3 regions of the Yersinia hibernica genome follow, and region 3 is predicted to be linked to each of the others. Evidence: predicted binding sites of a transcription regulator. Region 3 holds the regulator's gene; each other region holds the start of a gene.

Region 1 (10,104 bases), 1.7 Mb from region 3:
AGCGCCGCCATTGAATCTTCTGGGCGAGTTATCTGCACCATCTCAACTTTGTCAAACTGATGCATACGAATCAAGCCACGGGTATCACGACCATAGGAACCCGCTTCAGAACGGAAGCAAGGGGTGTGGGCCGTCATTTTCAATGGCAAGGCTTCTTCTTCCAGAATCTCGTCACGCACCAGGTTAGTCACCGGTACTTCTGCCGTTGGGATCAACGCATAATTGCTGCTATCCGACTCTTCTTCTAGCGGCTTGGTGTGGAACAAATCACCACCAAACTTAGGCAATTGGCCGGTTCCGTACAATGTTGCATGGTTTACCAGATAAGGGACGTAAGTTTCCAGATAGCCATGTCTCTCAGTGTGTAAATCCAACATAAACTGCGCTAACGCGCGGTGCATACGGGCGATTTGCCCTTTCATCACCACAAAACGTGCACCAGTCAGTTTCACTGCGGCTGCGAAATCCAGGCCACCGGCCATTTCGCCCAAGGAAACGTGGTCTCTTACTTCAAAGTCATACTTGCGAGGCTCACCCCAACGACTGACTTCAAGATTATCGTTTTCATCTCTGCCCACTGGAACAGAATCATCAGGCAAGTTAGGAATAGATAATGCCAGGTCACGGATTTCGTTTTGCAACTTGTCCAGTTCGGCTTTAGCGGCATCCAGCTTTTCACCTAGCACATTCACTTCCAGACGTAATGGCTCGATATCTTCGCCACGCGCTTTGGCCGCACCAATCAACTTCGATCGGGAGTTACGTTCTGCTTGCAGACTTTCTGTTTCAACCTGTAAAACTTTGCGGCGCTCTTCTTGTTGGCGCAACATTTCAACATCAAGTTTAAAACCTCTGCGAGCCAGTTTTTCGGCGACTGCGTCTAGCTCATTGCGCAGCATATTGGGATCGAGCATGCTAGTCCTGTGCTTGTAGTTATTGATAAATAGTTGTGAAAGGAGAAATTAACGACGTAAGCGGTGTAAACAGCCACTTACAAAGTCTTTATAGCGCTAACCTTACCGCAACAGCAAGGCTAGCGGTAGCGTTTTATCGGGCTATTTTGATCCCGCTCAGCCAGCCATGCCAGCTTTTCACCAATTTTCCCCTCCAGACCTCGGGAAGACGGTAAATAGTAGCGGGTAGCGGCCATTTCTGGAGGGAAATAGTTTTCGCCAGCAGCATAAGCATGTTGTTCATCATGGGCATAACGGTATTCAGCCCCTAGCCCCATTTCTTTCATGAGTTTGGTCGGCGCGTTACGCAGATGTTCCGGCACATCAAAGTCTGGCTTATCACGCGCATCTTGCATTGCGGCTTTAAACGCCGTGTAAACAGCATTACTTTTAGGCGCGCAGGCCAGATAAACAATCGCTTGAGCAATCGCTCGCTCACCTTCAGCTGGGCCAACCCGAGTAAAACAGTCCCAAGCAGATATCGCCACTTGCATCGCGCGAGGATCCGCATTACCGATGTCTTCCGAGGCAATAGCTAATAAACGCCGGGCGACATACAGCGGATCACCACCGGCCGTAATAATGCGCGCATACCAATACAAAGCGGCATCAGGTGCGGAGCCACGAATCGATTTATGGACTGCCGAAATGAGGTCGTAATAACGATCGCCTTTGTTATCAAAGCGCGCGCTACGCTCGCCAGACACCTCTTTTAGCAAGTCAGGGGTCAATACCCGAGCCCCATTGGCATCTATTTCTGCCATATCCGCCATCATTTCAAGGCTATTTAAAGCCCGACGCGCATCTCCCGCCACCAATTCGGACATCATACGGCGAGTTTCATCCGGCAGTTTTATATTCTGCCCACCATAACCTCGGCTGCTGTCTGACATCGCTTGATCAATAACTTTTTCAATATCTGTGGCGCTGAGAGCTTTCAGCAAATAGACCCGCGCTCTGGAGAGCAATGCCGAATTTAGTTCAAATGAGGGATTTTCCGTCGTGGCCCCAATAAAAGTGATTGTGCCGTCTTCAATATGTGGCAAAAACGCATCTTGCTGACTTTTATTAAAACGATGAACTTCATCGACGAATAAAATTGTCCTTCGCCCCGCATCACGATTCTGCCGTGCGCGCTCAATTGCTTCACGAATTTCTTTAATGCCCGAGGTTACCGCTGAAATACGCTCAACATCCGCCTGACCGTAGCGACCAATGATTTCGGCTAGGGTAGTTTTCCCGGTTCCCGGTGGCCCCCAAAGAATCATTGAGTGTAATTGCCCAGCAACGATTGCCCGCGGTAACGGTTTACCCGGAGCCAACAAATGCTGCTGGCCGATATACTGTTCCAACGTCAAAGGCCGCATACGCGCGGCCAGTGGTTGAAACTCATTCTGGGAAAAATCGAGGGACATATTACTCACACTGACCTCACTGCCGCTGGTCGTCCAGCGTTACACCTTTTGGTAGAGTAAACTTGAATTTACTGGCATCCGCCGAGCTATTTTGCTGACCTTTCAAGGTATAAGCGCTGCGCTGCCCATCTTGCTCAACCGCAGTAAAGCTTTTGATTGTGCCCGTTGGCGTCACGCTAATAGCAAACTGTTTCAAATTGCCGCTTGCGCTTTTAGGTGTCAGCTCAAAATCATCACCTTTCTGCTGCACATTATACTGCTTCCAATCATCGGGATTATTGCGGGTGATAAGCATAAATGGCGTATTCCCTGTCGCATTTTTCAGCCAGGTAGCGGTGGCTTGCTCAACAAACGGGTTATAGAACCACAGCGTTTCACCATCAGAAATCAGGACACTTTCATCGGGGGAAGTCATATGCCAGTTAAAAAGATTAGGCCGTTTCACCCACAACTCACCCTCGCCCTCCTGTACCGCTGCGCCATCTGAACTGGTCACTTTCTGCGAAAAGTTAGCATGGAAACTGTTCACTTTGCTCAGGCGGCTTTGTAAGTCGGCACTGGCGTCTGCCAGCGCGTGAGCTGAAATTAAACCCGATAACAAACAACAAGCCACAAGCAATTTTTTCATTATTCTACATACCTTATAAAATTCATTGCGCCCTCATCGGGCGGCTATAAAGGCGGATGCAGTGAGCGAATATATTGTCACTCTATGCGCCGTTTAAGTCTATGACCGGCAAGCTAAATGCATACCCTAAACCCATGCACTTTAGCGGAAGCATTACTCTAGCGTTAGTATATTAATCTGATAAATACGGAGTTTACGCTTCTTTGCATAAGGGCCGCAAAGCGGCCCTATCAATGTTAATAACCTCAGTACAAGATATTACTCATGCGGCGGCGGTGCTAAAACCTCACGATTACCATTATGACCTGGGGTACTGACAATCTGCTGGGCCTCCATTTGCTCAATGATGCGTGCCGCTCGGTTATAACCAATACGGAATTGGCGCTGCACCCCGGAGATAGACGCGCGGCGTTTCTCCAGAACAAAACTTACCGCTTGGTCAAACAATGGATCCAATTCCTCGTCACTATCCAAACCAAGGCTGCCACCCTCACCTTCATCACTCCCACTAAGAATGCTCTCAATGTATTGAGGACGACCACGAGCTTTCCAATCATTAACAACAGCATGCACTTCCTGATCACGAACAAAAGCACCATGCACACGTACTGGAATTGAGGAGTTAGGTGCCATGTACAGCATATCCCCCATCCCCAGTAACGACTCGGCCCCGCCTTGGTCAAGGATAGTCCGCGAGTCAATTTTACTGGAAACCGTAAAGGCAATACGGGTTGGAATATTAGCTTTAATCAAGCCAGTAATGACATCCACTGACGGGCGCTGAGTCGCCAGAACCAAATGAATACCGGCAGCACGCGCTTTCTGTGCCAAACGGGCAATCAGTTCCTCCACCTTTTTACCTACTGTCATCATCAGGTCAGCAAATTCATCTACCATGACGACGATATAAGGTAATTTCACCAACATAGGTGGCGAGATATCCATACTATCGGAGGGTTTCCAGAAGGGGTCTGGGATTGGCCGCCCCATAGCTTCAGCTTGGGCAACTCGCTCGTTGTATCCGGCAAGATTACGTACCCCTAATGCGGACATTAACTTATAGCGCCGCTCCATTTCACCGACACACCAACGCAATGCATTCGCCGCATCCTTCATATCGGTAACCACTTCGGTTAGCAGATGAGGAATGCCCTCATACACCGACAACTCCAGCATTTTCGGGTCAATCATGATAAAGCGCACGTCATCTGGGGTAGCTTTATACAAAATACTGAGGATCATTGCGTTAACCCCAACTGACTTACCCGAACCGGTCGTACCCGCCACCAGCAAGTGAGGCATTTTCGCTAAATCAGCGACGACTGGCTGCCCAGCAATGTCTTTACCCAGTACGATGGCTAAGGGAGATGGGTTATCACGGAATTTGGCACAATCTAACACTTCACGTAAATAAACGGTTTGACGATGTTTGTTGGGCAGTTCAAGCCCGACATAAGGTTTGCCTGGAATCACTTCAACCACACGCACGGCAATGGCAGACAGTGAACGTGCCAAATCGCGCGAAAGATTGGAGATACGTGAGGCTTTAACACCCGGAGCTAAATCTAGCTCAAAGCGGGTAATCACTGGCCCTGGCGAAATACCGACAACCTCTGCTTTCACCCGATAATCACCTAAGCGCGCTTCAACTAAGCGAGCGGTTTGCTCCAACGCAAACATATCTACAGGTTCTTCTTCCGCTGGCGGAGAGGAAAGTAAATCTAGCGTAGGTAATGGTGTTGTCGGTTTGATTAACGGCTGGTCATTCCGCATCAGGAATGGGTGAATTAAACTGTCCATCGCCGGGGCTGGCTGCACAGGTGCAGCGGGTTGTACTGGTGTTGATTGACCTGAATAGCCTTGCTGAGATTGACTCATTCCCGCTGACTGATAGGCTGCTGGTTGCTCAGGCATTGAAGTCGTTGGCGCGGTTGTTGACGGCACAGCTTCATCAACATAAGGAGAAAGCGTGAACACCGGCTCACGAGGGCTATCATCCACCAAATCAGCAACAGGCGAGAATGTAAAAGCACTGTGGGTATCGACCGGCTGCATCTCTTCAACAGCAGCGGGTTCATGCCCGCTATTTTCACCATGATTTACCCCATAGCGATGTTGCTGCTGTGCGGCAAAAGCTTGGCGCAATGCTGCCTCTTGTAACGCCTGCTCATCTTCGGGCTCGACCACTGAAAAGGCACTAATTCCAGTGTCAGATGATGCTGCATAACGCTCTGATTGCTGGTCAGCAAAAGCCTTACGCAAGATTGCTTGTTGCAAAGCATCTTCATCCTCAGATGTGGCACCAGCAGCAAATGGCGTTTCGGCAACTTGTGGCGTTTGTGCTTCTTGCTCACGTTGCTCCTGCTCCGCCATACGCTGTGAAGGTAATTTAATACCATAAGATGCCAGCTCACGCCGGGTAGGGATCCGCACTGGGTTTGGCCGCGGTAACTCTGGGCCGATACCTTGTTTAATCTGAGAACTACTATCACTGGTAGCAGTAAATGCTGGCATAAAGGTAGCGGTGCTTGCTGCTATGCCTGCCGCAGTAGACGCAGGACCACTGACTGAGCCCATAGCAGACAGATTATCGATATCGGCATCTGTGCCGAATCCTGGGCTCACATAAGGCGTGTTTTCCACTGGCAAGCTATGACTTTGTGCCGCTGAAAAATCAAAGGGAGAATGGCTGGTAGGGATGGCTGGCTTATCCCATGAGCCCATTTGTGGCTCAGGCCGTTCACCCGATGATGTAACCTGCGTTGGTGCTGGGGACATCACTTCTTGTGGAATTTCAAATGAATAGAGCGGCGGCACATCAACTATGGGTGCTGCACTGTGGCTAATAGCCACTTCTGGCAGGCTGCCTATTTGAGATAATAAGGATTGCTCACCATCATCGGTATCTGTCGCACGTAATGTACTCAATAGTGGGTCATAGTTATCTTCGGTTTCAGCCGCATTTTCACTGATTGGGGCCAGCATCGCAGCATCTGATGGGGGACTGACAGGCGCATCTGTTACTGATGGTGCCGAGAATAAAACATCGTCGTCATCTGCATGGGCAGAGTTAGCCACCAGTGCAGCACCCGCAGCGGCAGTCTTATTGACTACTACACCTTTATCTTGCTCAACAGAATTTGCATCATCAAGCGGGTAACTATCATCTTCATCGTCATAACGTTCTTCACGACGCGAGCGATTAGTTATAAATGCCAATGAACCTAAAACGACCCCACCAATCTTTTCCGCAATGACCAACCATGACCAGCCAGTAAACAGCGTTAGGCCAACAGCCCAAATACAGAGCAATGTCAAAGTAGCACCCACACCATTGAACCACGGCAACATAGCATTACTGAATAAACTGCCAATTACGCCACCGGAGGCGAAGTAGTAAAGATCGTCAATATTCAATGCTGCCAGCCCGCATGACGTTAAAATCAGCGCTAATGTGCCAATCAAACGCAGCGAGAGTGCGAAGTAATCGATATGTTCACTGGTATCACGCTGACGGAACGCCGCCCAGCACAGCATAACCATAATGGCGGGAATGGCATAAGCCAAGACGCCGAAAGTAAAGAACAGCGTATCGGCCATCCAGGCACCCACACTGCCACCAAGATTATGGATAGGTTCGTGCCATGAGGTTTGTGACCAACTCGGGTCTGAAGGATTGAAACTGAGCAGCGCGGCCATTAGGAAGGCTGCCAAAATCGTTACTACAATCAAAACAGCCTCAAGCAAGCGACGCCCACTGCTGAGTTTTTTTAAAGTAACTTCTTTATCTTCTGTATATTCCTGGCTCAAGAAAGGCTCTCCAGGTTCCTGTTAACGGGTATGAGTCACAACGCCGAGAACCCCCCGGCGTTGAAACTGTATGAATAAACAGGAGTGTAACCAAATTACTCAGGTTTTGCACCTGCCTATTTACCGCGTTTTAATCACCAGGCGGTTACTCTGCTTCACTTCTTCCATGACCACATAGGTACGGGTGTCGTTAACGCCCGGCAGGCGAAGCAAGGTCTCACCGAGTAATGTACGATAAGCAGACATGTCAGGCACACGGGTTTTCAACAAATAGTCGAAATCGCCAGAAACCAAGTGACACTCTTGAATTTCCTCAAGATTTTTTACAGCGGCATTAAATTGCTCGAATACATCCGGAGCGCCACGATTCAGAGTAATCTCAACGATAACCAGCAGTGATGCATCCAAATACTGTGGATTAAGCAGTGCGGTATAACCATGAATGAAGCCCTGACGCTCTAAGCGGCGAACCCGTTCCAGACATGGTGTTGGTGACAACCCTACTCGTTTTGAAAGCTCAACGTTAGAGATGCGCCCATCCTTCTGCAATTCATTGAGGATGTTACGATCTATACGATCAAGCTCTTTCCCCGGGCGTTTTTTATTATCTATCATCTTATAGTCTCTCTTAATTTCCTTGAGTTTGCGACATGCCTCAATTAGCAATAAATTTTAGCTTGTTGCAAACAACGACCCGCAGCCTGTTTTATGCAAATATATCAATACGTTGTTATCTCACACCCTGTCTGTCAACTGTATGCGAGGTACTCGATGATTATTAGCGTTGAGGAAGAGATAGCGCATCACAAACAACCGCAAAAATTCCCCCCTGCAGTTGTTCGAGAGCATACTCCACATGCCATCCAGTATTAATCGAAAACATTCCAGGGTTTTCGCTTGGTATCACTGATACCAAATCTGAAATTATGGCGCGCAGATAATTTCTTCTTCCTATGATGTTTTCGCAAATGCACAGCCGATTGTCAAAGTAAAAGAAGTTAAATCAGTAGAACGTGCCAGAATTAAAATCTCAATCGCCTCCCCCCACCTATTTTTTCGCCGTTTATTTGCGATAAAATGGTGCAAATACGCCTATCAAGATCATGGGTGTTTTTTGGCACTATCGGCTTGCAAGCCACATTCTTTATGGGGTTAAAGCTTTTTAGGGCTATTTTGTCCATAACGTAGAAATGAATTTTGGTCTAATTTGCGCTCAGCTTAATTTTATTTACTGGCTAACTGTCGATTCTTAGTGCATTTAGTTTATTAAATAGGCATGACCTATCAAACAAATCGCTAACAACATTTTTGTCTGCTTTTTTTAATGCGCAAATTTCCCTACAATCGCTAACATTGTCCGCCATTGTGGGAAAGAGGTATTCATGAGCACGGCTAAACATAGCAAATTGATTATTTTAGGGTCTGGCCCTGCAGGTTACACCGCAGCCGTTTATGCGGCACGCGCCAACCTGAACCCTGTATTGATTACCGGAATGGAAAAAGGCGGTCAATTGACCACCACCACCGATGTCGAAAACTGGCCAGGTGACCCGGAAGGTCTGACCGGCCCGGCATTAATGGAACGGATGCAGGCACATGCAGAAAAATTCCAAACCGAAATTCTGTTCGACCACATCAACAAAGTTGACTTACAAAATCGCCCATTCCGCTTATTTGGTGATGGCGCGGAATACACCTGTGATGCATTGATTATTGCGACTGGCGCATCTGCCCGCTATCTCGGCATGGAATCGGAGGAAGCCTTCAAGGGTAAAGGGGTTTCAGCCTGCGCTACCTGCGATGGTTTCTTCTATCGCAACCAGAAAGTTGCCGTGGTCGGTGGTGGTAATACTGCGGTTGAAGAAGCGCTGTACTTGGCGAATATTGCCGCTGAAGTTCATCTGATTCACCGCCGTGATAGCTTCCGTTCAGAAAAAATCCTGATTGACCGCCTGATGGAAAAAGTGAAAAACGGCAATATTGTCCTGCACACTGACCGCACATTAGATGAAGTGCTGGGTGACGAGATGGGGGTAACAGGGGTGCGCCTGAAGTCCACCCAAAGCAACGAAACCGAAGAATTAGCCGTCGCGGGTGTATTCATTGCGATTGGTCATAGCCCCAACACTGCTATTTTTGGCGGCCAGTTGGCGTTGGAAAATGGCTATATCAAAGTGCAATCGGGCCTTCAGGGTAATGCGACGCAAACATCCATTCCGGGTGTATTCGCAGCAGGCGATGTTATGGATCATATCTACCGCCAGGCGATTACCTCGGCCGGCACAGGCTGTATGGCCGCACTGGATGCCGAACGCTATCTGGATGGATTAGCTAACGATAAATAATCCATATTAATCTTGGTATCGGGTATCACAGTTTCAACGAATAATAGACGGGCAGCTGACACACACGTGAGCCGCCCGTCTTTGATTTCTGCTGTTCTTTGCTTTTGTATATCTACATATCAATGAAAAACAGCAAATTATAGATATCGACTAATGCGGCGACTATCACAAGCATTATGGTTTCACCTCATGGCATGACGAGGTAATATTGGCCCTCGCCAGTTTGTCACCTTCAGGGATGACAAACATTTTTTGAAGTTTCCCCGAACTCTGCGCAGACAAATTGCCTGATGAATAAAACAAGACAGTATGAGTTGATTCGTTGGCTGAAACAACAAAGCGCCCCCGCGCAACGTTGGCTCCGCCTGTCCATGTTACTTGGCCTCCTCAGTGGGTTATTGATTATCGCTCAAGCTTGGCTGTTGGCGACCTTGCTGCAATCTTTGATTATTGACAAAATCCCCCGCGCGGCATTGATGACTGATTTTGGATTACTGGCGGGGACTTTCGCCGTCCGGGCGGTGATCAGCTGGTTACGTGAGCGGGTGGGCTTCATCTGTGGTATGAAAGTGCGCCAGCAGATTCGCAAAATGGTGCTAGACCGGCTAGAACAACTTGGTCCTGCCTGGGTAAAAGGCAAACCTGCGGGAAGTTGGGCGACAATTATTCTGGAACAAATTGAAGATATGCAGGATTACTATTCTCGCTATCTGCCGCAGATGTATTTAGCTGTCTTTATTCCCGTGCTGATCCTCATTGCGGTCTTCCCTATCAACTGGGCCGCAGGCTTAATCTTATTTGTTACCGCACCACTGATTCCCTTGTTCATGGCGCTGGTCGGGATGGGTGCTGCTGATGCCAACCGGCGCAACTTTGTGGCACTGGCTCGTTTAAGTGGTAACTTCCTCGACCGCCTGCGTGGTTTGGATACTTTGCGGCTATTTAACCGCGCC
Region 2 (10,104 bases), 2.0 Mb from region 3:
AGGCATTCCAAGAGTTTACTGCACCTTATGTCATCACCGGTGGTGGCCCAACCCATTACACTTATTTATTCTCGCTCTATATATACGATACAGCGTTTAAATACTTTGATATGGGATACGGTGCGGCACTGGCCTGGATATTATTCCTGGTAGTCGCCCTATTTGCCTCAATTGCATTTAAATCTTCTAAATATTGGGTCTTCTACTCCGCCGATAAAGGAGGAAAAAATGACTGACGTACAACAAAATTCCAACCAGAAAAAATTAGATCTGGCGCAGGATATTGCTGATGCGGAAATTAGCCGCACATTACGTAAAGCCAAAGTCAGTGCTGTTCTTCGCTATATTGTTTTGATTATTGTCGGGCTGATGATGCTTTACCCATTGCTGTGGATGTTCTCAGCAGCCTTTAAACCTAATAATGAAATTTTCACCACATTAGGATTATGGCCAGAACATCCAACACGAGATGGTTTTGTTAACGGTTGGAAGACGGGCACTGAATATAACTTCGGTCACTACATGCTTAACACCTTTAAGTTTGTTATCCCGAAAGTTATTTTGACAATTATTTCCTCCACTATCGTGGCGTATGGTTTTGCACGCTTTGAAATTCCATGGAAGAAATTCTGGTTTGCAACATTAATCACCACCATGTTGCTGCCAAGTACCGTGTTATTGATTCCTCAGTACATCATGTTCCGTGAAATGGGCATGCTGAATAGCTATATGCCGCTGTATCTGCCATTGGCGTTTGCGACACAAGGGTTCTTCGTCTTTATGCTTATCCAATTCCTACGCGGTGTACCTCGCGACATGGAAGAAGCTGCACAAATTGACGGATGTAACTCCTTCCAAGTGTTGTGGTACGTGGTCGTGCCAATCTTGAAGCCAGCCATTATCTCCGTGGCCTTGTTCCAGTTCATGTGGTCAATGAACGACTTTATCGGCCCACTGATTTATGTCTACAGCGTAGATAAGTACCCGATAGCGCTGGCTCTGAAAATGTCGATTGACGTGACCGAAGGCGCACCGTGGAACGAAATTCTGGCAATGGCGAGCATCTCCATTCTGCCGTCCATCATTGTTTTCTTCCTGGCTCAACGCTACTTCGTTCAAGGCGTAACCAGCAGCGGAATTAAAGGTTAATAGAGGATTTATCATGGCTGAAGTCATTTTCAACAAATTAGGCAAAGTTTACTCCAACGGTTTCCGCGCGGTTCATGGCATTGATCTGAAAATCCATGATGGCGAATTTATGGTTATTGTTGGCCCATCTGGCTGTGCTAAATCCACTACCCTGCGCATGTTAGCCGGGCTGGAAACTATCAGTGATGGTGAAGTACGAATTGGTGACCGGGTGGTCAATAATTTGGCCCCGAAATCACGTGGTATTGCCATGGTGTTCCAGAACTATGCGCTATATCCACACATGACCGTTAAAGAGAATCTGGCTTTTGGTTTGAAGTTAAGCAAAATGCCAAAAGACCAAATTGAGACGCAAGTTGCTGAAGCTGCGAAGATTTTGGAGTTAGAAGATCTGCTAGAGCGCCTACCGCGTCAGCTGTCTGGTGGTCAAGCACAGCGTGTGGCCGTTGGCCGCGCCATTGTTAAAAAGCCCGATGTATTTTTATTCGATGAGCCATTATCAAACTTGGATGCCAAACTGCGTGCTTCCATGCGTATTCGTATTTCTGATTTACATAAGCAGTTGAAAAAAAGCGGTAAAGCAGCAACGACAGTTTACGTTACCCACGACCAAACCGAAGCCATGACCATGGGCGACCGAATCTGTGTGATGAAACTGGGCCACATTATGCAAGTCGATACCCCAGATAATCTCTATCACTACCCTACCAATATGTTTGTTGCCGGTTTTATCGGCGCGCCGGAAATGAATATCAAACCGAGCACGCTGGTAGAAAAAGACGGGGAAATTGGCCTGACCGTCGGTCAATACACCCTGGTATTGAATGAAAGACAGCAAGCCAAAGTCGCTGCCCACACCGGGGAAAAAGTGTTCTTTGGTGTACGTCCTGAATTCGTCAGCATGTCTCTGAGTCCATTTACTGAAAATCACTCACAAGGTGAATTAGTCCGTACGGAAAACATGGGTCACGAATTCTTTATGTATATCAAAGTTGATGACTTTGAGCTGACCTGTCGTCTGCCGTCTGACGAAGCACGACCTATTATCGAAAATGGTCTGCATCGCACCGTGTACTTCCAGTTTGATATGGATAAATGCCATATCTTTGATGCAAAAACAGAAAAAAATATCTCTCTTTAACAGGAGCAGTACCCAATGAAAAAAGCGATCCTACACACGCTGATAGCATCCACTCTGGCATTATTGTCGCATCAGGCTTTTGCAGCACAGGACGAAGTTAATTTACGGATGTCATGGTGGGGGGGTAATGGCCGCCACCAGGTAACATTGAAAGCTATTGAAGAATTCCACAAACAACATCCGAATATTAATGTTAAATCGGAGTATACCGGCTGGGATGGTCACTTATCTCGCCTGACAACACAGATTGCCGGGGGTACTGAGCCAGATGTTATGCAGACTAACTGGAACTGGTTGCCTATTTTCTCTAAAGACGGTACTGGTTTCTACAATCTGTTTAACGTAAAAGAACAATTGGATTTGGCACAATTTGATCCGAAAGAACTGCAACAAACAACAGTTAATGGCAAATTGAATGGTATTCCAATTTCAGTTACTGCTCGTATCTTTTATTACAATGATGCAACCTGGGCTAAAGCAGGTTTAGCATATCCTAAAACATGGGATGAATTACTTGCTGCGGGTAAAGTATTTAAAGAGAAACTGGGTGATCAATATTACCCAGTAGTATTAGAGCACCAAGATACATTAGCATTAATCCGCTCTTATATGACTCAAAAATATAATATTCCTACTATTGATGAAGCAGGTAAGAAATTTGCCTACACGCCAGAACAGTGGGTTGAGTTCTTTACCATGTATAAGACCATGGTAGATAGTCATGTTATGCCATCCACCAAATACTATGCTTCATTCGGCAAAAGTAATATGTATGAAATGAAGCCATGGATTAATGGTGAGTGGGCCGGTACTTATATGTGGAACTCCACAATAACTAAGTATTCCGATAACTTGACCAAACCTGCAAAATTGGATCTTGGCCCATACCCAATGCTGCCAGGAGCAAAAGATGCTGGCTTATTCTTTAAACCTGCACAGATGCTTTCAATTGGTAAAACAACCAAGCATCCAAAAGAAAGTGCGATGTTAATCAACTTCTTATTGAACAGCAAAGAAGGTGTTGAAGCATTGGGTCTGGAGCGTGGCGTACCATTGAGTGCCACTGCTGTCGCTCAACTTCGCTCCTCCGGGGTTATTAAAGATGAAGATCCTTCTGTTGCCGGCTTAAATATGGCACTGGAATTGCCACACAAAATGACAACTTCACCATACTTTGATGATCCGCAAATCGTTTCACTGTTCGGCGATGCAATTCAATATATCGACTATGGCCAGAAGACAGTACAAGAAACAGCAGAATACTTTAATAAACAAGGTGACCGTATTCTGAAACGCGCAATGCGTTAATGAATTAATTTAACTTAAGTTGTTATTAAACCCTGCCATTAATTTGGCGGGGTTATTTCGTTTTATAAACAAAAAAATAATAGCCAATCAGACCGACATCACAATTTAATATCTGTTTAAAAAATTAATCACCAACACAGATCTGGATCACAAAAATATTTATTAATATAAATAGAATATGCATTCACAATAAATGAAACATTGTTTCTTTGTTCGTGAAATTGTTTTTTAGTCGTATGTTGATTCTTTATTAAATTGTTAATGACTTTTGATTTAAATAACCATAACCCTGGGATTATATAAAAATGAAATTTAAATTACTGACTCTGGCAGTGGCATCTGTAATCAGCTTTAGCTCCGTGGCAACAACAATTGACTACCGGCACGAAATGAAAGATACCAGTAAATCTGATCATAAAGATCGTTTATTGATTTCCAACCGTTTTGCAAATGGCTTTGGTTTATCTTTAGAGGGAAAATGGGGCCAGCACAGCTCCGATACTACCCCGAATAAACCATTCAACGAGCAAGTCAGTAATGGCACTGAAGTGGTTGCCAGTTATGTTTATCAGTTCAATAAAACATTCCAACTGGAACCTGGTTTCTCATTAGAATCTTCTTCTGACTCTAATAACTACCGCCCTTACCTGCGCGGCAAAGTATCCTTCACTGATGATTTCTCAACATCACTGCGTTACCGCCCATACTACAAACGTAACCAGCCAGCTCAGACTAAAGCCACAGAGAAAGGCCATGAGTTCACCATGTTGTTTGCCTATAATTTCTTGAAAAACTATTCAGCTGAATATGAATTGAACTACAAGAAATCCGAAGACGAAATTCTGGCAAATAAAGAGAAAGAAGAATGGAGTCATGACCTGAAAGTCGCTTACAAGTGGGATAAAAATTGGAAGCCATATGTTGCTATCGGTAACGTTGCTGGCAGCAAAACCACTGACGAGCGCCAAACTCGCTATCGTGTAGGCGTGCAATACAGCTTCTAATTTTGGCCTTATAGATGTGTAGTTGTTAATAAAAGTTTGGTTGTTAGTACCCTCATCATTATTTGTGATTATGCCCATACCCGTATTACTTTGGGGAAAAGTTGACTCCCGGTCGCTTTTCCCTTTTTTTATGCCGGTATATTGCTGCAAAACCGCGCATTACTGCCCACTGTCTGCAGCTTAATACTCCGCTTTACACTTCTATATTTACCCCCTGAATGATTTGCCGCTAAAACACCGGTTCAGTTGGCAAAAAATGAGACATTTAGTTACAGCGTAACGGCTATTCATACCGAGACAAATCTCATATACTGGATAAATCAACAGCTACAGATTCGGAATTCACGTATGACAGGAGAAGGACACCTGATTTTTTCTGTCGCCTGCGTTATTTTTGCCAAGAAAGTCGGCCTCACACCTGAACTGGCACATGGCGACTGGTGGCATATTATACCTGGCGCCCTGTTAACGTCCTTGCTGCCAGACATTGACCACCCCAAATCCATCCTTGGTCAACGGCTAAAGTGGATATCGACCCCTATTGCTCGCGCATTTGGTCATCGCGGATTTACTCATAGCTTATTGGCCGTGATTGGCGGTATTGCTCTGTTTCAAATGGATATCTCCCGCGATTGGATTATCCCCGCTGATGCATTCCACGCGATGATTATTGGCTATTTCAGCCATCTATTGGCCGATATGATTACACCGGCAGGTGTCCCACTGTTATGGCCGTGCCGCTGGCGTTTTTGTATTCCGCTACTGCGGCCACAGAAAGGTAACCAATTAGAACGCGTATTATGTGTTCTATTAGTCTGTTTTTCCGTCTATTGGCAAACTGACACCACCATTCCACTGCAATCCTATATGGAACAATTGAAGAATTTTAGATTGTGATCACATTTTAATGGGCAAATAATCACCAAATTGTACACATCCCATACAAATAGTGGCAAAAATTTATATAACATTCTTTTTGGATATAAGTGAGCCGACTTAGGAACTGCTAACATACGCGCCTAATTACACAGTTGACTGTGTGTGGCGCTATTCCAGCTAATAATTGCAACAGAATAAGCAGCCAATATTTAAAATAATAATTTGGAGATTTGGGGATGAACCTACCGCTTGTGATTAACGTGCTGTTATTTGTGGCACTGCTATTACTATTGGCACAAACTCGGCATAAACAATGGAGTCTGTCCAAAAAAGTTTTGGTAGGTCTGGGACTGGGTGTGCTATTTGGTCTGGGGCTGCAATGGGTCTATGGCGCAGATAATCCGGTGCTAAAAGAATCTATCACTTGGTTTAATATTGTCGGTAATGGCTATGTACAATTGTTGCAAATGATTGTTATGCCATTGGTATTTGCTTCTATCTTAAGTGCTGTTGCCAAACTGCATAATGCCGCTTCACTGGGTAAAATCAGTGTATTGACCATTGGCACATTGCTGTTCACCACATTAATTGCCGCACTGGTCGGTGTACTGGTCACTAATCTGTTTGGCTTAACTGCCGATGGGCTGGTGCAAGGCACACAAGAATCAGCGCGTTTAAGCGCTATCGAAAGCAATTATCTCGGCAAAGTAACTGACTTGACCGTGCCTCAACTGGTTCTGTCCTTTATCCCCAAAAATCCGTTTGCCGATTTAACCGGTGCCAACCCAACCTCAATTATTAGCGTTGTTATCTTTGCAACATTCCTGGGTATCGCCTCCCTGCAATTGCTGAAAGACGATGTAGCAAAAGGCCAGCGGGTACTGGTAGCGATTGACACTCTACAAGCCTGGGTAATGAAGCTCGTGCGCTTGGTGATGAAGCTGACACCATACGGCGTACTGGCTTTGATGACCAAAGTAGTTGCAGGCTCTAATATTCAAGACATCATCAAACTGGGCAGTTTTGTGGTTGCCTCTTATTTGGGCCTGGCCATTATGTTTGTGGTACACGGCGTGCTGCTGTCTTTCACTGGCATTAACCCACTGAAATTCTTCCGCAAAGTTTGGCCCGTGCTGACATTTGCCTTTACCAGCCGCTCCAGTGCTGCCAGCATCCCACTGAATGTAGAAGCACAAACTCGCCGTTTGGGCGTCCCTGAATCTATCGCCAGCTTCTCAGCCTCTTTCGGCGCCACTATCGGCCAAAATGGTTGCGCGGGACTTTATCCTGCCATGCTAGCGGTGATGGTCGCCCCCACTGTCGGCATTAACCCGCTCGACCCAATGTGGATTGCCACACTGGTCGGCATTGTCACTATCAGCTCAGCCGGTGTCGCCGGTGTTGGCGGCGGCGCGACCTTTGCAGCATTGATTGTGTTACCTGCGCTGGGCTTACCGGTCACACTGGTTGCTTTGCTTATCTCAGTTGAACCATTGATTGATATGGGCCGTACCGCATTGAATGTGAGTGGTTCAATGACGGCAGGAACCATTACCAGCCAATTGATGAAACAAACAGATAAAGAGATTCTCAACAGTGATGATGATGGCGATTTAGCCCATCAGTAAATATCACTCGTTAGCCATTAAAAGCCAGTCAGCAGACTGGCTTTTTGTTTTTAACGCATTCATGCACTCCGACGGTGCCTCAAGAACCAACAGCGCGGTATTTCTCAACTAGCGCCAAGGCAATGGCTTCTGTTTCTACATCCGGAGCACCGCTGAAATCATCCGCCCTGAAGTGCATCTGAAATGCCGTAATGACCTGACGAGTTTCATCATCTAACTCGCCCGTCTGTGGGATTTTGTAGCCATAGCGGGCTAGCGCCTGCTGGATAACCGCCACGGAGGCCAGATCATTTTTATTTCGGCCATCAATATATTTTGTCACTGTCGCGTTATCAGGCCAGGCACCAATGCCCTGCTCAGCTAAACGCTGCCATGGAAACAAGGGACCGGGATCGGATTTTCTTAGGGGAGCAATATCACTGTGGGCAACAACATCTGTCGGGTCAATATTATAACGCTCAATAATGTCCTTGGTTAGCCGCTCAATCAATTGAATTTGTGATTCGTTATAAGGGTACCACTGCCGGCCCAACATCTTCTCAGTGAACCCCTTATTGACGATTTCAATGCCTATCGAGGTATCATTGAGGCTACTGCGCCCATGCCAATCACTGACGCCAGCATGCCAATCACTGACGCCAGCATGCCAAGCACGCTCAGACTCAGGAACCAATTGCAGAACCACCGGTTTGCCATCCAAATTATCAGGATGAGTTTTGACCAGATAATGGGCGCTGACCTGTCCTTGTGTCAGTACTTTCAGTGATTGTGCATCATCTAGCGCGGTATAATGCAGCACCAAGAACCGCACTCGGGCATTCTGGGCAACTGAAGATACACTGCTATCAACCTTATAATCACCCCGATCTATCAATTTATGCTGATTATCATGTTGGGAACTGCTACAACCAGCGAGCAACAGTAATATCCCGGCGCTTAATAACTTCCTCATCATATTTCTCCCTATATAATATGTTTAAGCACCGTTATAGTGACTCAGCAGAACTAAATAGACCGTAAACAATGCTGCTAAATCATAATTATTAAGATTTAAGAAGTGATGCATTAAGTGCCTTGACGTTGCCGCCCAGCGCGGAGATTGTCAATAAAAACGGCTCCTGATAAGAGGAGCCGTTTGGCATGGGAAGGAATAAATAGTTATAATTAACAGCTGATTAAAAATATCCAATAATTATACGGTATTTACCCTAATGGGGCGGTTTCCTTAGAAAGGATACTCGCGATAGCCCATCTGTTCTGAAATATTGCGCGCGGCACGATGTAAAGATTTCACAATATCGCTCTTGCTGCCTTCTGAGAAACGCAATGTTGGGTAGGAAATACTTAACCCAGCAATCACGACGCCGAAGCGGTCGAAAACAGGTACTGCGATGCAACGCAACCCCTCTTCTTGTTCTTCAATATCTTCGCCAAAACCTTGTTCACGGACCTTATCCAGCACGGGCAATAGTTCTGCGGCGCTAGCCAACGTATGTTTAGTGCTACGGGTAAATTCGATATGAGACAAGATTTCTTCTACTTCACCGCGGTCACGCCATGCCAGCAGCACTTTACCAATTGCCGTACTGTGCAGTGGATTACGACGCCCAATGCGAGAATGCATCCGCAGGTTATACATAGAATCGATTTTATGGATATAAACAATGCCATCTTCATCCAAGGCACCCAAGTGAATAGTTTCACGAGTTTCATTGGATAATTCACGCATTTGTATATCAGCGCTACGAATTAAATCGACATTTTGTAGTGCTTTAGCTCCCAACTCGAATAACTTCAACGTCAAGGAGTATTTCTCTGATTCGCCCTCTTGGGCAACATAGCCCAAGGACTTCATGGTCTGAAGAAAGCGGTACACTGTGCTCTTAGGCATCATTACCCGTTGAGAAAGTTCGGTAATACCAATTTCCCGCTCTTCACCCAAGGCTTGTAAGATGCCAAAAACCTTCAGAACCGACGATACAGAGTCGGGCTGTTTATCTAGATCTGCAATAGCCATTTTTTGGTTACCCTACTCAGTTTTCTGTGTTTCATAAAACAATATGTTTTAAAAAAAATAGAACAGTGGTTTTATTATAAAGGGAAGTCGCGAGACTGTGCAATAAACCAATGTGAATAATCGGATAAAAGCCTTGCAGACAGCAAATTAGCCTCTTTCCAAGAAAGAGGCTAGTGCAAAATTCAACTATTTCCAGACTGATTCAGGTAATGTGGCTAAATATAGGGCCGGTTTACCGTGAACATCTGAGGTAAACAGCACTTGCTTATCATCAGGTGTAAAGGAAGGATGTGGATGGGTGACCTGGCGATCACCTTCAAATACTTTCCATGAAGTGTCGTGGCGGGCAACACGATGCTGAGTACCATTCTTCATATTGAAAACATACAAGAAAGGATCATTTTCGATTTTATAGCCACTGTCGTCTTGTACATCAACCGGCGCATCAGAGCCATCGCCGACCATCAATGAGCCATCATAGTTACTCATCAGATGTGAACAGGCGGGCATGGAGGTCAACTGACGATTTTCCAATGTCTCTGGGTCAGCACTGCAAATGAAGCGGTCTGTGCTACCTTTTAAGTAAGAGACATACACCAAGGCCGAGCCATCTGGCACCCAGAATTCATGGGTACAGCTCTCACCTTCCGCATGGGTTTTCACCTTGCGCATATTGCTGCCATCTTCATTGATTAGCCACATGCGGGCATCAACCAAATCATGTGGCCCTTCATGGCAAAACGCCACGGTATTATCATCATATGGGCGATAGATAGGGTGACCGAGCCATTGATTTTCTTGCAAAATAACCGCAGATTCGCCCGTTTTAAGATCAACACGCATCAAGCGGCAGCACGGTTTGGTGAAATAGAACTCGTGGAATTTCTTCCAGTCGGTCAGTGGCTGCCAATCTTCACGTTTGATCTCAATGCCAACCAGTTTGGTGCAATCTGAGTTTGCCACCCAAGTACCATAGCC
Region 3 (10,104 bases):
ACTCATTAAATAGCCTTAAACGCAGAGGTTTGATGGTCAGTTTTGGTAATGCCTCTGGCCCAGTGACTGGTGTTGATCTTGCCATACTGAATCAAAAAGGCTCATTGTATGTGACCCGGGCTTCCCTCAACGCCTATGTGACTAACCGGCAAGAGTTGGCAAATGCCAGCCAAGAGCTGTTTTCATTGATTATCAGTGGAGCCATTAAGGTGGATGTGGCGCAAGCTCAACAGTTCCCGCTGAGTGATGCGCGCCGCGCCCATGAAGTATTAGAAAGCCGCCAGACAACCGGCTCTAGTCTGTTAATTCCTTAATTCTCGGCACTATTAATGGATAGCTAAATATCGCTATCCATTATTTAAATTTTAATTTATTAAAAAAGTTATTTCCTATTATTTTAAGACCACAGTTTAATATATCCCAATTGCCCTCATGCCACTAAATATATATCCTCATTCGGTAATTTAAACACGACAAAATCCATTAACTATAATGAGGTCTAAATAATGAGTAACGCTGAAAACAATAGAGATATAGATGAATTGCTAAGAAATATCTATTGCGACAATAAAATCAATAACTTAGAGTTTCAGTTATTGCGGGACTTTGCTGATGAGAAATTTGATTATCTTTTAGATAATTATGGAAAAAATAATAATTTATCAGCATTCCAAAAATCTATGGATGTTGCTGTTCAATTAATGCAACAGAGTTTTTTTGATATCAAAGCAAAATGTAAAAATGAAGAAGAGAAGCAATTGGCAAAAGAAGCTTTTGATGCACAAATAGCTTATATCATTGCTAATTATGACCGATTCTTTTCTAATCTTTAATATCTATCACCTGACTTAATATTCTGCTTGTCAAGTCAGCGCCTAAAGTAATAACCAGGGCTTCTAATGCTAAGAAGCCCTGGTTACACCGCTTTCTTTGAGACACTTGTAGGGGTACAGCAGGGTATTTTCTGTCAGAGTGATGTTCACTTAAGTGAACGTGCCGTTTATACGGCTATTTTCACCTCTGACAGGGATGAAAACGTGATACCAAATCGTATCTGTCAGCATCCTAACAAGCCCATTTAGGAAAAAATACGTTTTCCTGGTAATTTGCTCCACTAAACTTTCAGCCTGTGATCACTCCCGCAAGAAAACAAAATAATCAGTAACGTCTTACAACCGGTTTTTGCATTGAACGCCAGATCCAGACAATGACCACCGCCAATATCAACCATGGCAACAACTTAATCATCATCACAAATAAGCCACCTAGCATCATAAAAGCAGCGGCAACCATTAAAGCGGCGAATATGCCCAACAGAGAAACACCGGTCACCATCAGCATAATAAAAAAGCCGATCACAAAGAGGATTTCGAACATGGCTGGCTCCTTAATAATTATTTATATCTCACCATCACATCATTAAATACAATGATATCGATAAAGTGTTTATTAAGCTTATTACAAGAAACGTGCCAATTTAGAGAGTATAGGTAACAGATTGAATTTACTGATTATCAATAAAATAAGCCTGCCAATGAAATCAGCAGGCATGGTCAATTTCGCTAACTTATCGTCACTTTAGTGACTAACTGTGTTGTGGGCGAGTCACCAATGCCAGCGCCTTTTCTACCACGGAAACATCAGCTCCAGGCTTATGCGCATTTTCACTCAAATAACGGCGCCACTGGCGCGCACCGGGGATCCCTTGGAAAATACCAAGGATATGCCGGGTTATATGGCCCAAATAAGCGCCACGCGACAGCTCCTGTTCAATATAAGGATAAAGCGCTTCTATAGCTTTAACACTGTCGACCACTGGTGCATTTGGATCAAACAGTTCGCGGTCCACTTGCGTTAAAATACTGGGGTTTTGATAGGCTTCACGCCCCATCATCACACCATCGAGATGCTTAAGATGTTCTTTAGCCTCAGCCAAGGTTTTGACACCGCCATTAATAGCGATAGTCAGTGCCGGAAAATCACGTTTAAGCTGATAAACCCGCTCATAATCCAGAGGAGGAACTTCGCGATTTTCTTTCGGGCTTAATCCTGAAAGCCAGGCTTTACGGGCATGGATGGTGAAAATATCACATTCACCACGTTCTGCGACAGTCTGCACGAATTCACACAAGAACTCGTAGCTATCTAATTCGTCAATCCCAATACGGGTTTTCACCGTGACGGGAATAGAAACCACATCACGCATGGCTTTAATACAATCAGCAACCAGATCTGCCTCAGCCATTAGACAAGCGCCAAAACGCCCATTTTGTACCCGATCAGAAGGGCAACCGACATTCAGATTAATTTCATTGTATCCACGAAGCTCCGCCAATTTAGCGCAATGTGCTAGCGCTTGTGGATCACTGCCCCCGAGCTGTAACGCGACGGGATGATCTTGCTCGCTATAAGCCAGATAGTCTGCTTTGCCATGGATGATCGCACCCGTAGTGACCATTTCGGTATAGAGCAATGCCTGCTTAGTTAACAAACGATGAAAATAGCGGCAATGGCGGTCTGTCCAATCGAGCATCGGCGCGATGGAAAAACGTTGTAGGGGGTAATTGCCTTTAAACTCGCTTGTACCAACGATCAAGCCTGAATCAGTGGATATGTTATTTTCGTGCATTCTGGGTCATTTTGTCGTATTTTTTCTTTATCAGCACCCCATACAGCCCCCTAATACGTGGGGTGCTGAGATAGGACAAGGGAAAAGCATGGTCTACTATAGCATAGAAAAACGCCTTCGCGCCGATGGCACTGGCGCGCTATAGTCCAGAGCAATCTCATTAGATTCTTATTGCGCTAGTTTTTGGAAAACATCTCCAAGAACTAATCTCGCACCAGCATTAGACAAGTGACTTCCATTATTATATAGCCCCCCATCTTTATTAATAATTAAACAACGGTTATCACTACATAAACTATCAACCGGTTTTATAATAATCAGATTAGGGTTTGGTGTGAGATAGTTATCGAGTGTTTCACCTAAGGAGAGTGCGGCATAATAACCTTTGGTTCTTTTATCATAGACTTTATTAATATGGGCGCTCGTCAGGTTCAGCAATCTAAAATACTCTATTTTAACATCGGTACTAATGCTAGGTATTGGGTATATCACAACCACCCGATGCCCTAAAGAAAGTAGTCTATTAATGTTCTCAGCAAGAGATTCCCATACTAACTTTTCACCAATAATAGGCATGCCGCTCGCTTTTTCCTCACCCTCTTGCACCAATTTAACATCTTTAAATTGAGCATAATTCGCGGCAATTAGAAATGTTTTTTTATTAGTGAAATCATTAATCACCTGCCAACGTTGACGATTAATTTCAGGGCACTCAGGGGCAGTACCAAACCATAATTTTTCAGAGACAAATGAACATTGCTCATATGTTAAGGATATAATACCATGACCTTTTTCCGCTAATTCACTCTGTAACGCATATTCGAATGATGCGGCATAACTATCACCCAGCACAACCCAGCTTTCATCACCAAACCTACATGCTTCTAGAGGGCTTCTATTTGCGCAGTCAATTGTTTTTTCATCAGATAGATAATTCTTACCTTCAGAGTTCCCCTTTAGACGCCTAAATTCAGGGACTTTAAAATCCTCATACATTTTTTTAGCTAAAGGCGACATGAAAGTTTCGGTCTGATCAGATGAACTATTTTTAGCTAATATGAAAACTGAAAACACAATTAAAATAATCGGCGATACAGTAATAACGACCAATTTCCAGCGAGATAACTGTTTTGTCCTAAAGGGTTTTTCAATCAAATAGAACGATAACACAGAAATAACCATTGACAGTAAAATCAACAAGATGGATGTAAAAGTATTGATTTCACCTATTTTAATTCTATAAAAAACAAATAATGGCTGATGCCAAAGATAGATAGAATAAGATATCGCCCCAATGAAAATCATTGGTTTAAGTGATAAAAAATTAGATGCTACACCCTTCTCACGAGAGAACAATATTATTAAACAAGTCCCTAGAACAGGTATTAATGTAATAACAGATGGATGTAGCATACTATCATCAACAAACAAAATGGATAAAATAATTAAAACAAACCCTACGACTGGTAATGTTTTATAATGAATTTTGCTAATGTTAAGTTTGTTTTCTAAAGTAATAATAGCAACAATACTTCCCGCCATCAGCTCCCACATTCTACTCGGTAACATATAGAACGCGAAGTTGGGTTGGCGATAGGCTAAAATGTTAGATAACACCAATGAAAGCAAAAAAAGTGAAAATATTATAGTCAGTTTTTTATCTTTAAATCTCTTACATAACCAAAGACATAAAAAAGGGAAAATCAGATAAAATTGCCACTCAACAGACAAACTCCAAGTATGCAGCAATGGTTTATATTCACTGGAATCTGATACATAAGTATCTTCACCAAAAAAGTATAAATTAGACACGAAAAACAAAGATGCCAATAGGGTTTTTACATAAATAACAAGGCTATCAGGTAATAAAAAATAAAAAGCCAAAACAGAAGAAACTAATAAAACAGCAATCATCGCTGGTAATATTCTTTTTATTCGTCTAATAAAAAAACTTTTAAAGAAAAAACACCAGCATTCATCTGCGTAAAAATTATTGTCGTTATCAAGTATCCCGATAATACAAAAAATATATCTACGCCAAGAAAACCACCCTTGAATACCTCATAGCCAAAAAGAGAAAATTTAACGTGATATAAAAGCACGGATATCACTGCAACAGCCCTTAAGCCATCTAACTCTGCCCTGTATTTGGTGATATCAGAAGACATTTTCATCTCTGTAAAAAATTAGTTTATTTATTTTCCCATAGCAAAAGTAATTTTGCAATATACGAACAATGGTACATGGTAAAATACCATTACTTTGAGTCAGTAATGCATACTTATCTTTATTTGCGAGGGCTTTAAAACTGCTAAAAAGTTTTACTTTAAATTCACTTAACCCCAAAATTGACACCAGCGTTTTAATCACAGAATCTATCAATAAAGGGATATTGAGCAACAGGTTAATATGATAAAATCTGTTCCATTCAAACGCTGCGGGATGAAACCATGAACTCAACCAACCAGGAAAAGCTGCTTGCTCAGGCTGAGAGCCTGTGCCAACAACGTAACGTCCGGCTGACACCGCAACGTCTTGAAGTATTACGCCTCATGGCGCAACAGCCCGGCGCAATCAGCGCTTATGATTTGTTAGACTTGCTCCGTGTTTCCGAGCCGCAAGCTAAACCGCCAACGGTCTACCGCGCATTAGATTTTTTGCTCGAACAAGGGTTTATTCACCGAGTAGAGTCAGCTAACAGCTATGTGTTGTGCCATCATTTTGAAGAGCCAACTCATACCTCCGCACTCTTTATCTGCGATCGCTGCAAGATTGTGACTGAACGCCCGACTGTAGGTATTGAAGAAGCACTGGCACAGTTAGCAAAACAGTCTGGTTTTACATTGCGCCATAGCGTGGTGGAAGCCCATGGCTTATGCACTAAATGTGGGGAGGTTGAAGCATGTGAAAGCCACGATCATTGTGATCATGACCATTCTATTGTGATGAAAAAAAAATAAATATCTGGCGATAAAGGTCAGCCCGTTATCAATATAGTAATAATACAGTAATAGGTTGAATTAGAATATGCGTTAAATAACACTGCCATGATAATAAATAGAAGGTACCACAGGACACGTCCTTGTGTCTTATCGATATTAGATTAGGACTAAATAGAATACTTTCCATTATTAACATCACTATGTAATAACGTATATTCTATGAAATGAAAGACCCAATATAATTTATATCGACATCAATTAAATTCCTTTTTAAGGCTGTTACCAGCGGTATTTGCTGTGGTCTTCCCAAGCTTTAACTTCTTTCTCGGCTTGCTCTTTCTGATAGCCGTATTTCTCTTGGATCTTACCTACTAGTTGGTCGCGCTTACCTTCAATAACGGTTAGGTCATCGTCAGTCAGTTTGCCCCATTTCTCTTTAATTTTACCTTTGAACTGCTTCCAGTTACCGTCAGCTTGATCTTTATTCATAATAACTCCGCTATCTTGGAATAAGTTAATTCGGTACGATAAACATTCTTTATAAAACTAATATTTTCTTAAATTAGTCACTCACAGTCTTAATTTAAATTAAGCATGATTATTTTATTTACCGTATAAATAACTATAGCAGAGGATATTAATAACTGAAGGAAAACCAATGTTACTGGTCGCAATGATGACCATAAGTGAATAACGAAACCATATTATATTCAGTTAAAACAGTAGGTAATAACGTATTATCGGATTGTTCTCAATATAAAGTGAATTAACAGAACAGAAGGTTATATGAACAATATACCCTCTAAATAAAGAGGGTATACATCAACAACTAGAATCAGATCCAGTCGCCATTGCGGATGACACCAACAGCCAGTCCTTCAATGGTGAAACTTTGTTCACGCAGATCGACAATAATCGGCTGGAACTCGCTATTTTCAGGAAGAAGCTGCACGATATTACCTTGTTTTTTCAAGCGTTTTACTGTGACTTCATCATCAATTCGCGCGACAACCACTTGTCCGTTACGCACATCTTGCGTTTTATGCACCGCCAGTAGGTCACCATCCAGAATACCGATATCTCTCATCGACATCCCATTAACCCGCAGTAGGAAATCTGCGCTTGGCTTAAACATGGAAGGGTCGACTTTGTAGTGCCCTTCAATATGTTGCTGTGCCAGCAAGGGTTCACCTGCTGCAACCCGGCCAATCAACGGTAGGCCATCTTCTTCTTCCATCAGTAAACGAATACCGCGGGAAGCGCCAGAAACAATCTCAATAACACCCTTGCGGGCCAATGCTTTTAAATGCTCTTCAGCGGCGTTAGGAGAGCGGAATCCCAGACGCTGCGCAATTTCGGCACGGGTCGGCGGCATGCCAGTTTGCGATAGGTGATCGCGCACCAGGTCATAAACCTCTTGCTGTCTGGTCGTAAGTGCTTTCATTTCGCCCCCTGTTTGTTTATACAGTCTTGCTGTGAGTATATACAGGTAAACCTGTATTGGGAACCAAAGAGTGAATAAAAACAGGGATTAATCACAGCTTATTTTTATTGTGTTGCTCACCGTGCCCAAAGCCACGATATTTCAGCCACACAACTAGCCCACATGTTGCCAGAGCACCGTTATCCAGATAAAAAGCGCCAGCAGGATAGCGAGAAACACAGCGGCAGACCCCATATCTTTGGCACGGCCTGAAAGTTCATGGAATTCACTGCCGATGCGATCAACTACTGCTTCAATGGCACTATTGATGACTTCAATAATGATCACTAACGCGACACTGCCAATCAATAAAATGCGCGCTAAAGCATCTACATCTAGCCAGAAGGCCAGTATGATAGCGACGATGGCAGCTACTGATTCTTGGCGAAATGCGGCTTCGTTTTTCCAGGCAGCACTGAGGCCTTTCATCGAATAACCGGCCGCTTTATAGATTCGGGTAAGCCCTGTTGATTGATTCGCCATGTTTTATTGCCTTTATCTTAAGTTAATGATGAGCTTTGCCGCTTTCTGTTATCTTATCACCACAGATCTCAAAACCAGTTTCTGGTATCCTTGCGACGAATTGCTAACAAGAGGCTTCATGTCGTTATGTCAGGTTGGCGTAAAATATATTATAAGTTACTGAATTTACCACTTAAACTGTTGGTAAAAAGCAAGGTTATTCCGGCAGATCCTGTGACTGAGTTAGGGTTAGACCCTTCTCGTCCTATTCTGTACGTTTTGCCTTACAATTCTAAGGCTGATTTGCTGACTTTGCGAGCGCAGTGTCAGGCGCAGGATCTGCCCGACCCATTGATTCCATTGGAAATCGATGCCGTGCAACTGCCGAGTCATGTGTTTATCGATAATGGCCCTCGAGTCTTTCGTTATTACGCACCTAAGCAAGAGTCGGTCAAGCTGTTCCACGATTATCTAGATCTGCACCGCAATAATCCGGAGCTGGACATTCAAATGTTGCCGGTTTCCGTGATGTTTGGTCGTTCGCCAGGGCGTGAAGGCCATGGTACGCCGCATCTGCGTGTGCTGAATGGTGTGCAGAAATTCTTTGCCGTATTGTGGCTGGGCCGCGATAGCTTTGTGCGTTTCTCGACCACGGTTTCATTGCGTCGGATGGCCAGTGAGCATGGCACCGATAAAACGATAGCCCATAAGCTGGCGCGCGTGGCGCGGATGCACTTCTCCCGTCAACGTCTGGCCGCTGTCGGCCCGAGCTTGCCAGATCGCCAAGACCTCTTCAAAAAGCTGTTGGCTTCCAAGGCGATTGAAAAAGCCGTGGCGGATGAAGCACGTACCAAGAAAATCTCCCATGAAAAAGCGCAGCAAAATGCGATTACGCTAATGGAAGAGATCGCCGCAGACTTCTCTTATGAAGCCGTGCGTCTGTCTGACAGGGTATTGAGCTGGACGTGGAACCGTTTGTATCAGGGTATTAATGTCCATAATGCAGAGCGCGTACGGCAGTTAGCGCAAGATGGCCATGAGATAGTCTATGTGCCTTGCCATCGCAGCCATATGGATTACCTGCTGCTCTCTTACGTGCTTTATCATCAAGGGCTTGTACCGCCACATATTGCTGCCGGTATTAACCTTAACTTCTGGCCTGCCGGCCCGATTTTCCGCCGTTTAGGGGCTTTCTTTATCCGCCGTACCTTTAAAGGCAACAAACTCTACTCAACCGTGTTCCGCGAATATCTGGGCGAATTATTCACCCGCGGCTATTCCGTCGAGTATTTTGTTGAAGGTGGGCGCTCACGAACCGGCCGCCTGCTAGAACCGAAAACCGGCACGCTGTCGATGACGATTCAAGCCATGTTACGTGGCGGTTCGCGGCCCATCACGCTGGTGCCAATTTATATTGGCTACGAGCATGTGATGGAAGTGGGTACTTACGCCAAAGAGCTGCGAGGAGCCACCAAAGAGAAAGAAAACCTGTTGCAGATGTTGCGTGGCCTGCGCAAGTTGCGCAATCTGGGTCAGGGCTATGTCAACTTTGGTGAGCCAATCCCGCTGACCACTTATCTGAACACCAATGTACCGCAATGGCGGGATGCGATTGATCCCATTGAAGCACAGCGCCCGAGCTGGCTGACACCGGTGGTAAATGATTTGGCCGGTAAGATTATGGTCAGAATTAACAATGCTGCGGCAGCAAATGCCATGAACCTGTGTTCGACCGCGTTGTTAGCTTCACGTCAGCGTTCACTAACCCGTGAGCAATTGTTGGAGCAACTTGAGTGCTACCTGCAACTGATGCGCAATGCGCCTTATGCGAAAGATGTCACTGTGCCGGATAAAACACCGGAAGAGCTGCTTAATCACGCCTTAAATATGAATAAGTTTGAGGTGGAGAAAGACAATATTGGTGACATTATCATCTTGCCACGGGAACAAGCCGTGCTGATGACTTACTATCGCAATAATATCCAGCACTTGCTGATGTTACCGTCACTGATAGCCAGTATGGTGATGTACCACCGTCGCATTACCCGCGCGGAATTATTGCGCCAAATCAGTATGATTTATCCAATGTTGAAAGCTGAACTGTTCCTGCATTACAGCAAAGAGCAGTTGCCACAAACCTTGGATACATTGATAGATGAACTGGCTCGCCAGCAGCTGATTTGCGATAAAGGGGATGAATTGGTGCTGAACCCAGCCCGCATTCGCCCTCTGCAATTACTGGCCGCTGGTGTGCGTGAAACCTTGCAACGCTACGCAATTACACTGTCATTACTCAGTGCTAACCCAAGTATCAACCGTGGTGCATTGGAAAAAGAAAGCCGGATTATGGCGCAGCGTTTGTCTGTACTGCATGGGATTAATGCCCCAGAATTCTTCGATAAAGCCGTGTTCTCGACACTGGTCGGCACCTTGCGCGAAGAAGGCTACATCAGCGACAGCGGTGATGCCATTCAGGAACATACACTGGAAGTTTACAATATGCTGAGTGCGTTGATGACGCCGGAAGTGAAGCTGACAATCGAAAGCGTCAGTATGCCGGCGGAAACCAACAATCAGTTACCCGCCCC

The links. Region 3 encodes LexA, which represses DNA repair genes until DNA is damaged. Its sites were predicted from a motif close to TNCTGTATGTACATACAGNA; they were not measured.
Region 1: D5F51_RS05955 (DNA translocase FtsK 4TM domain-containing protein) is a predicted target of LexA. The motif match lies at 6,871-6,890, and genes of this name have one in related genera.
Region 2: D5F51_RS07610 (metal-dependent hydrolase) is a predicted target of LexA. The motif match lies at 4,912-4,931, and genes of this name have one in related genera.

Annotation. Positions count from the first base shown of each region.
Region 1 covers NZ_CP032487.1:1,268,035-1,278,138, reverse strand. Annotated here, with positions in the region: gene serS (serine--tRNA ligase) at 1-914, opposite strand, end outside; gene D5F51_RS05965 (replication-associated recombination protein A) at 1,034-2,377, opposite strand; gene lolA (outer membrane lipoprotein periplasmic chaperone LolA) at 2,385-2,996, opposite strand; gene D5F51_RS05955 (DNA translocase FtsK 4TM domain-containing protein) at 3,255-6,806, opposite strand; gene lrp (leucine-responsive transcriptional regulator Lrp) at 6,927-7,421, opposite strand; gene trxB (thioredoxin-disulfide reductase) at 8,189-9,151, shown strand; gene cydD (heme ABC transporter permease/ATP-binding protein CydD) at 9,442-10,104, shown strand, end outside.
Region 2 covers NZ_CP032487.1:1,609,388-1,619,491, reverse strand. Annotated here, with positions in the region: gene D5F51_RS07635 (carbohydrate ABC transporter permease) at 1-236, shown strand, start outside; gene D5F51_RS07630 (carbohydrate ABC transporter permease) at 229-1,149, shown strand; gene D5F51_RS07625 (ABC transporter ATP-binding protein) at 1,163-2,290, shown strand; gene D5F51_RS07620 (ABC transporter substrate-binding protein) at 2,306-3,598, shown strand; gene D5F51_RS07615 (oligogalacturonate-specific porin KdgM family protein) at 3,904-4,602, shown strand; gene D5F51_RS07610 (metal-dependent hydrolase) at 4,951-5,499, shown strand; gene D5F51_RS07605 (L-cystine transporter) at 5,718-7,109, shown strand; gene D5F51_RS07600 (N-acetylmuramoyl-L-alanine amidase) at 7,189-8,061, opposite strand; gene kdgR (DNA-binding transcriptional regulator KdgR) at 8,335-9,126, opposite strand; gene ogl (oligogalacturonate lyase) at 9,313-10,104, opposite strand, start outside.
Region 3 covers NZ_CP032487.1:4,314,000-4,324,103, forward strand. Annotated here, with positions in the region: gene D5F51_RS20235 (quinone oxidoreductase) at 1-314, shown strand, start outside; gene D5F51_RS20240 (hypothetical protein) at 507-833, shown strand; gene pspG (envelope stress response protein PspG) at 1,159-1,377, opposite strand; gene dusA (tRNA dihydrouridine(20/20a) synthase DusA) at 1,586-2,629, opposite strand; gene D5F51_RS20255 (acyltransferase family protein) at 2,798-4,543, opposite strand; gene D5F51_RS22845 (acyltransferase family protein) at 4,561-4,797, opposite strand; gene zur (zinc uptake transcriptional repressor Zur) at 5,080-5,589, shown strand; gene D5F51_RS20265 (CsbD family protein) at 5,851-6,060, opposite strand; gene lexA (transcriptional repressor LexA) at 6,407-7,015, opposite strand; gene D5F51_RS20275 (diacylglycerol kinase) at 7,169-7,537, opposite strand; gene plsB (glycerol-3-phosphate 1-O-acyltransferase PlsB) at 7,664-10,104, shown strand, end outside.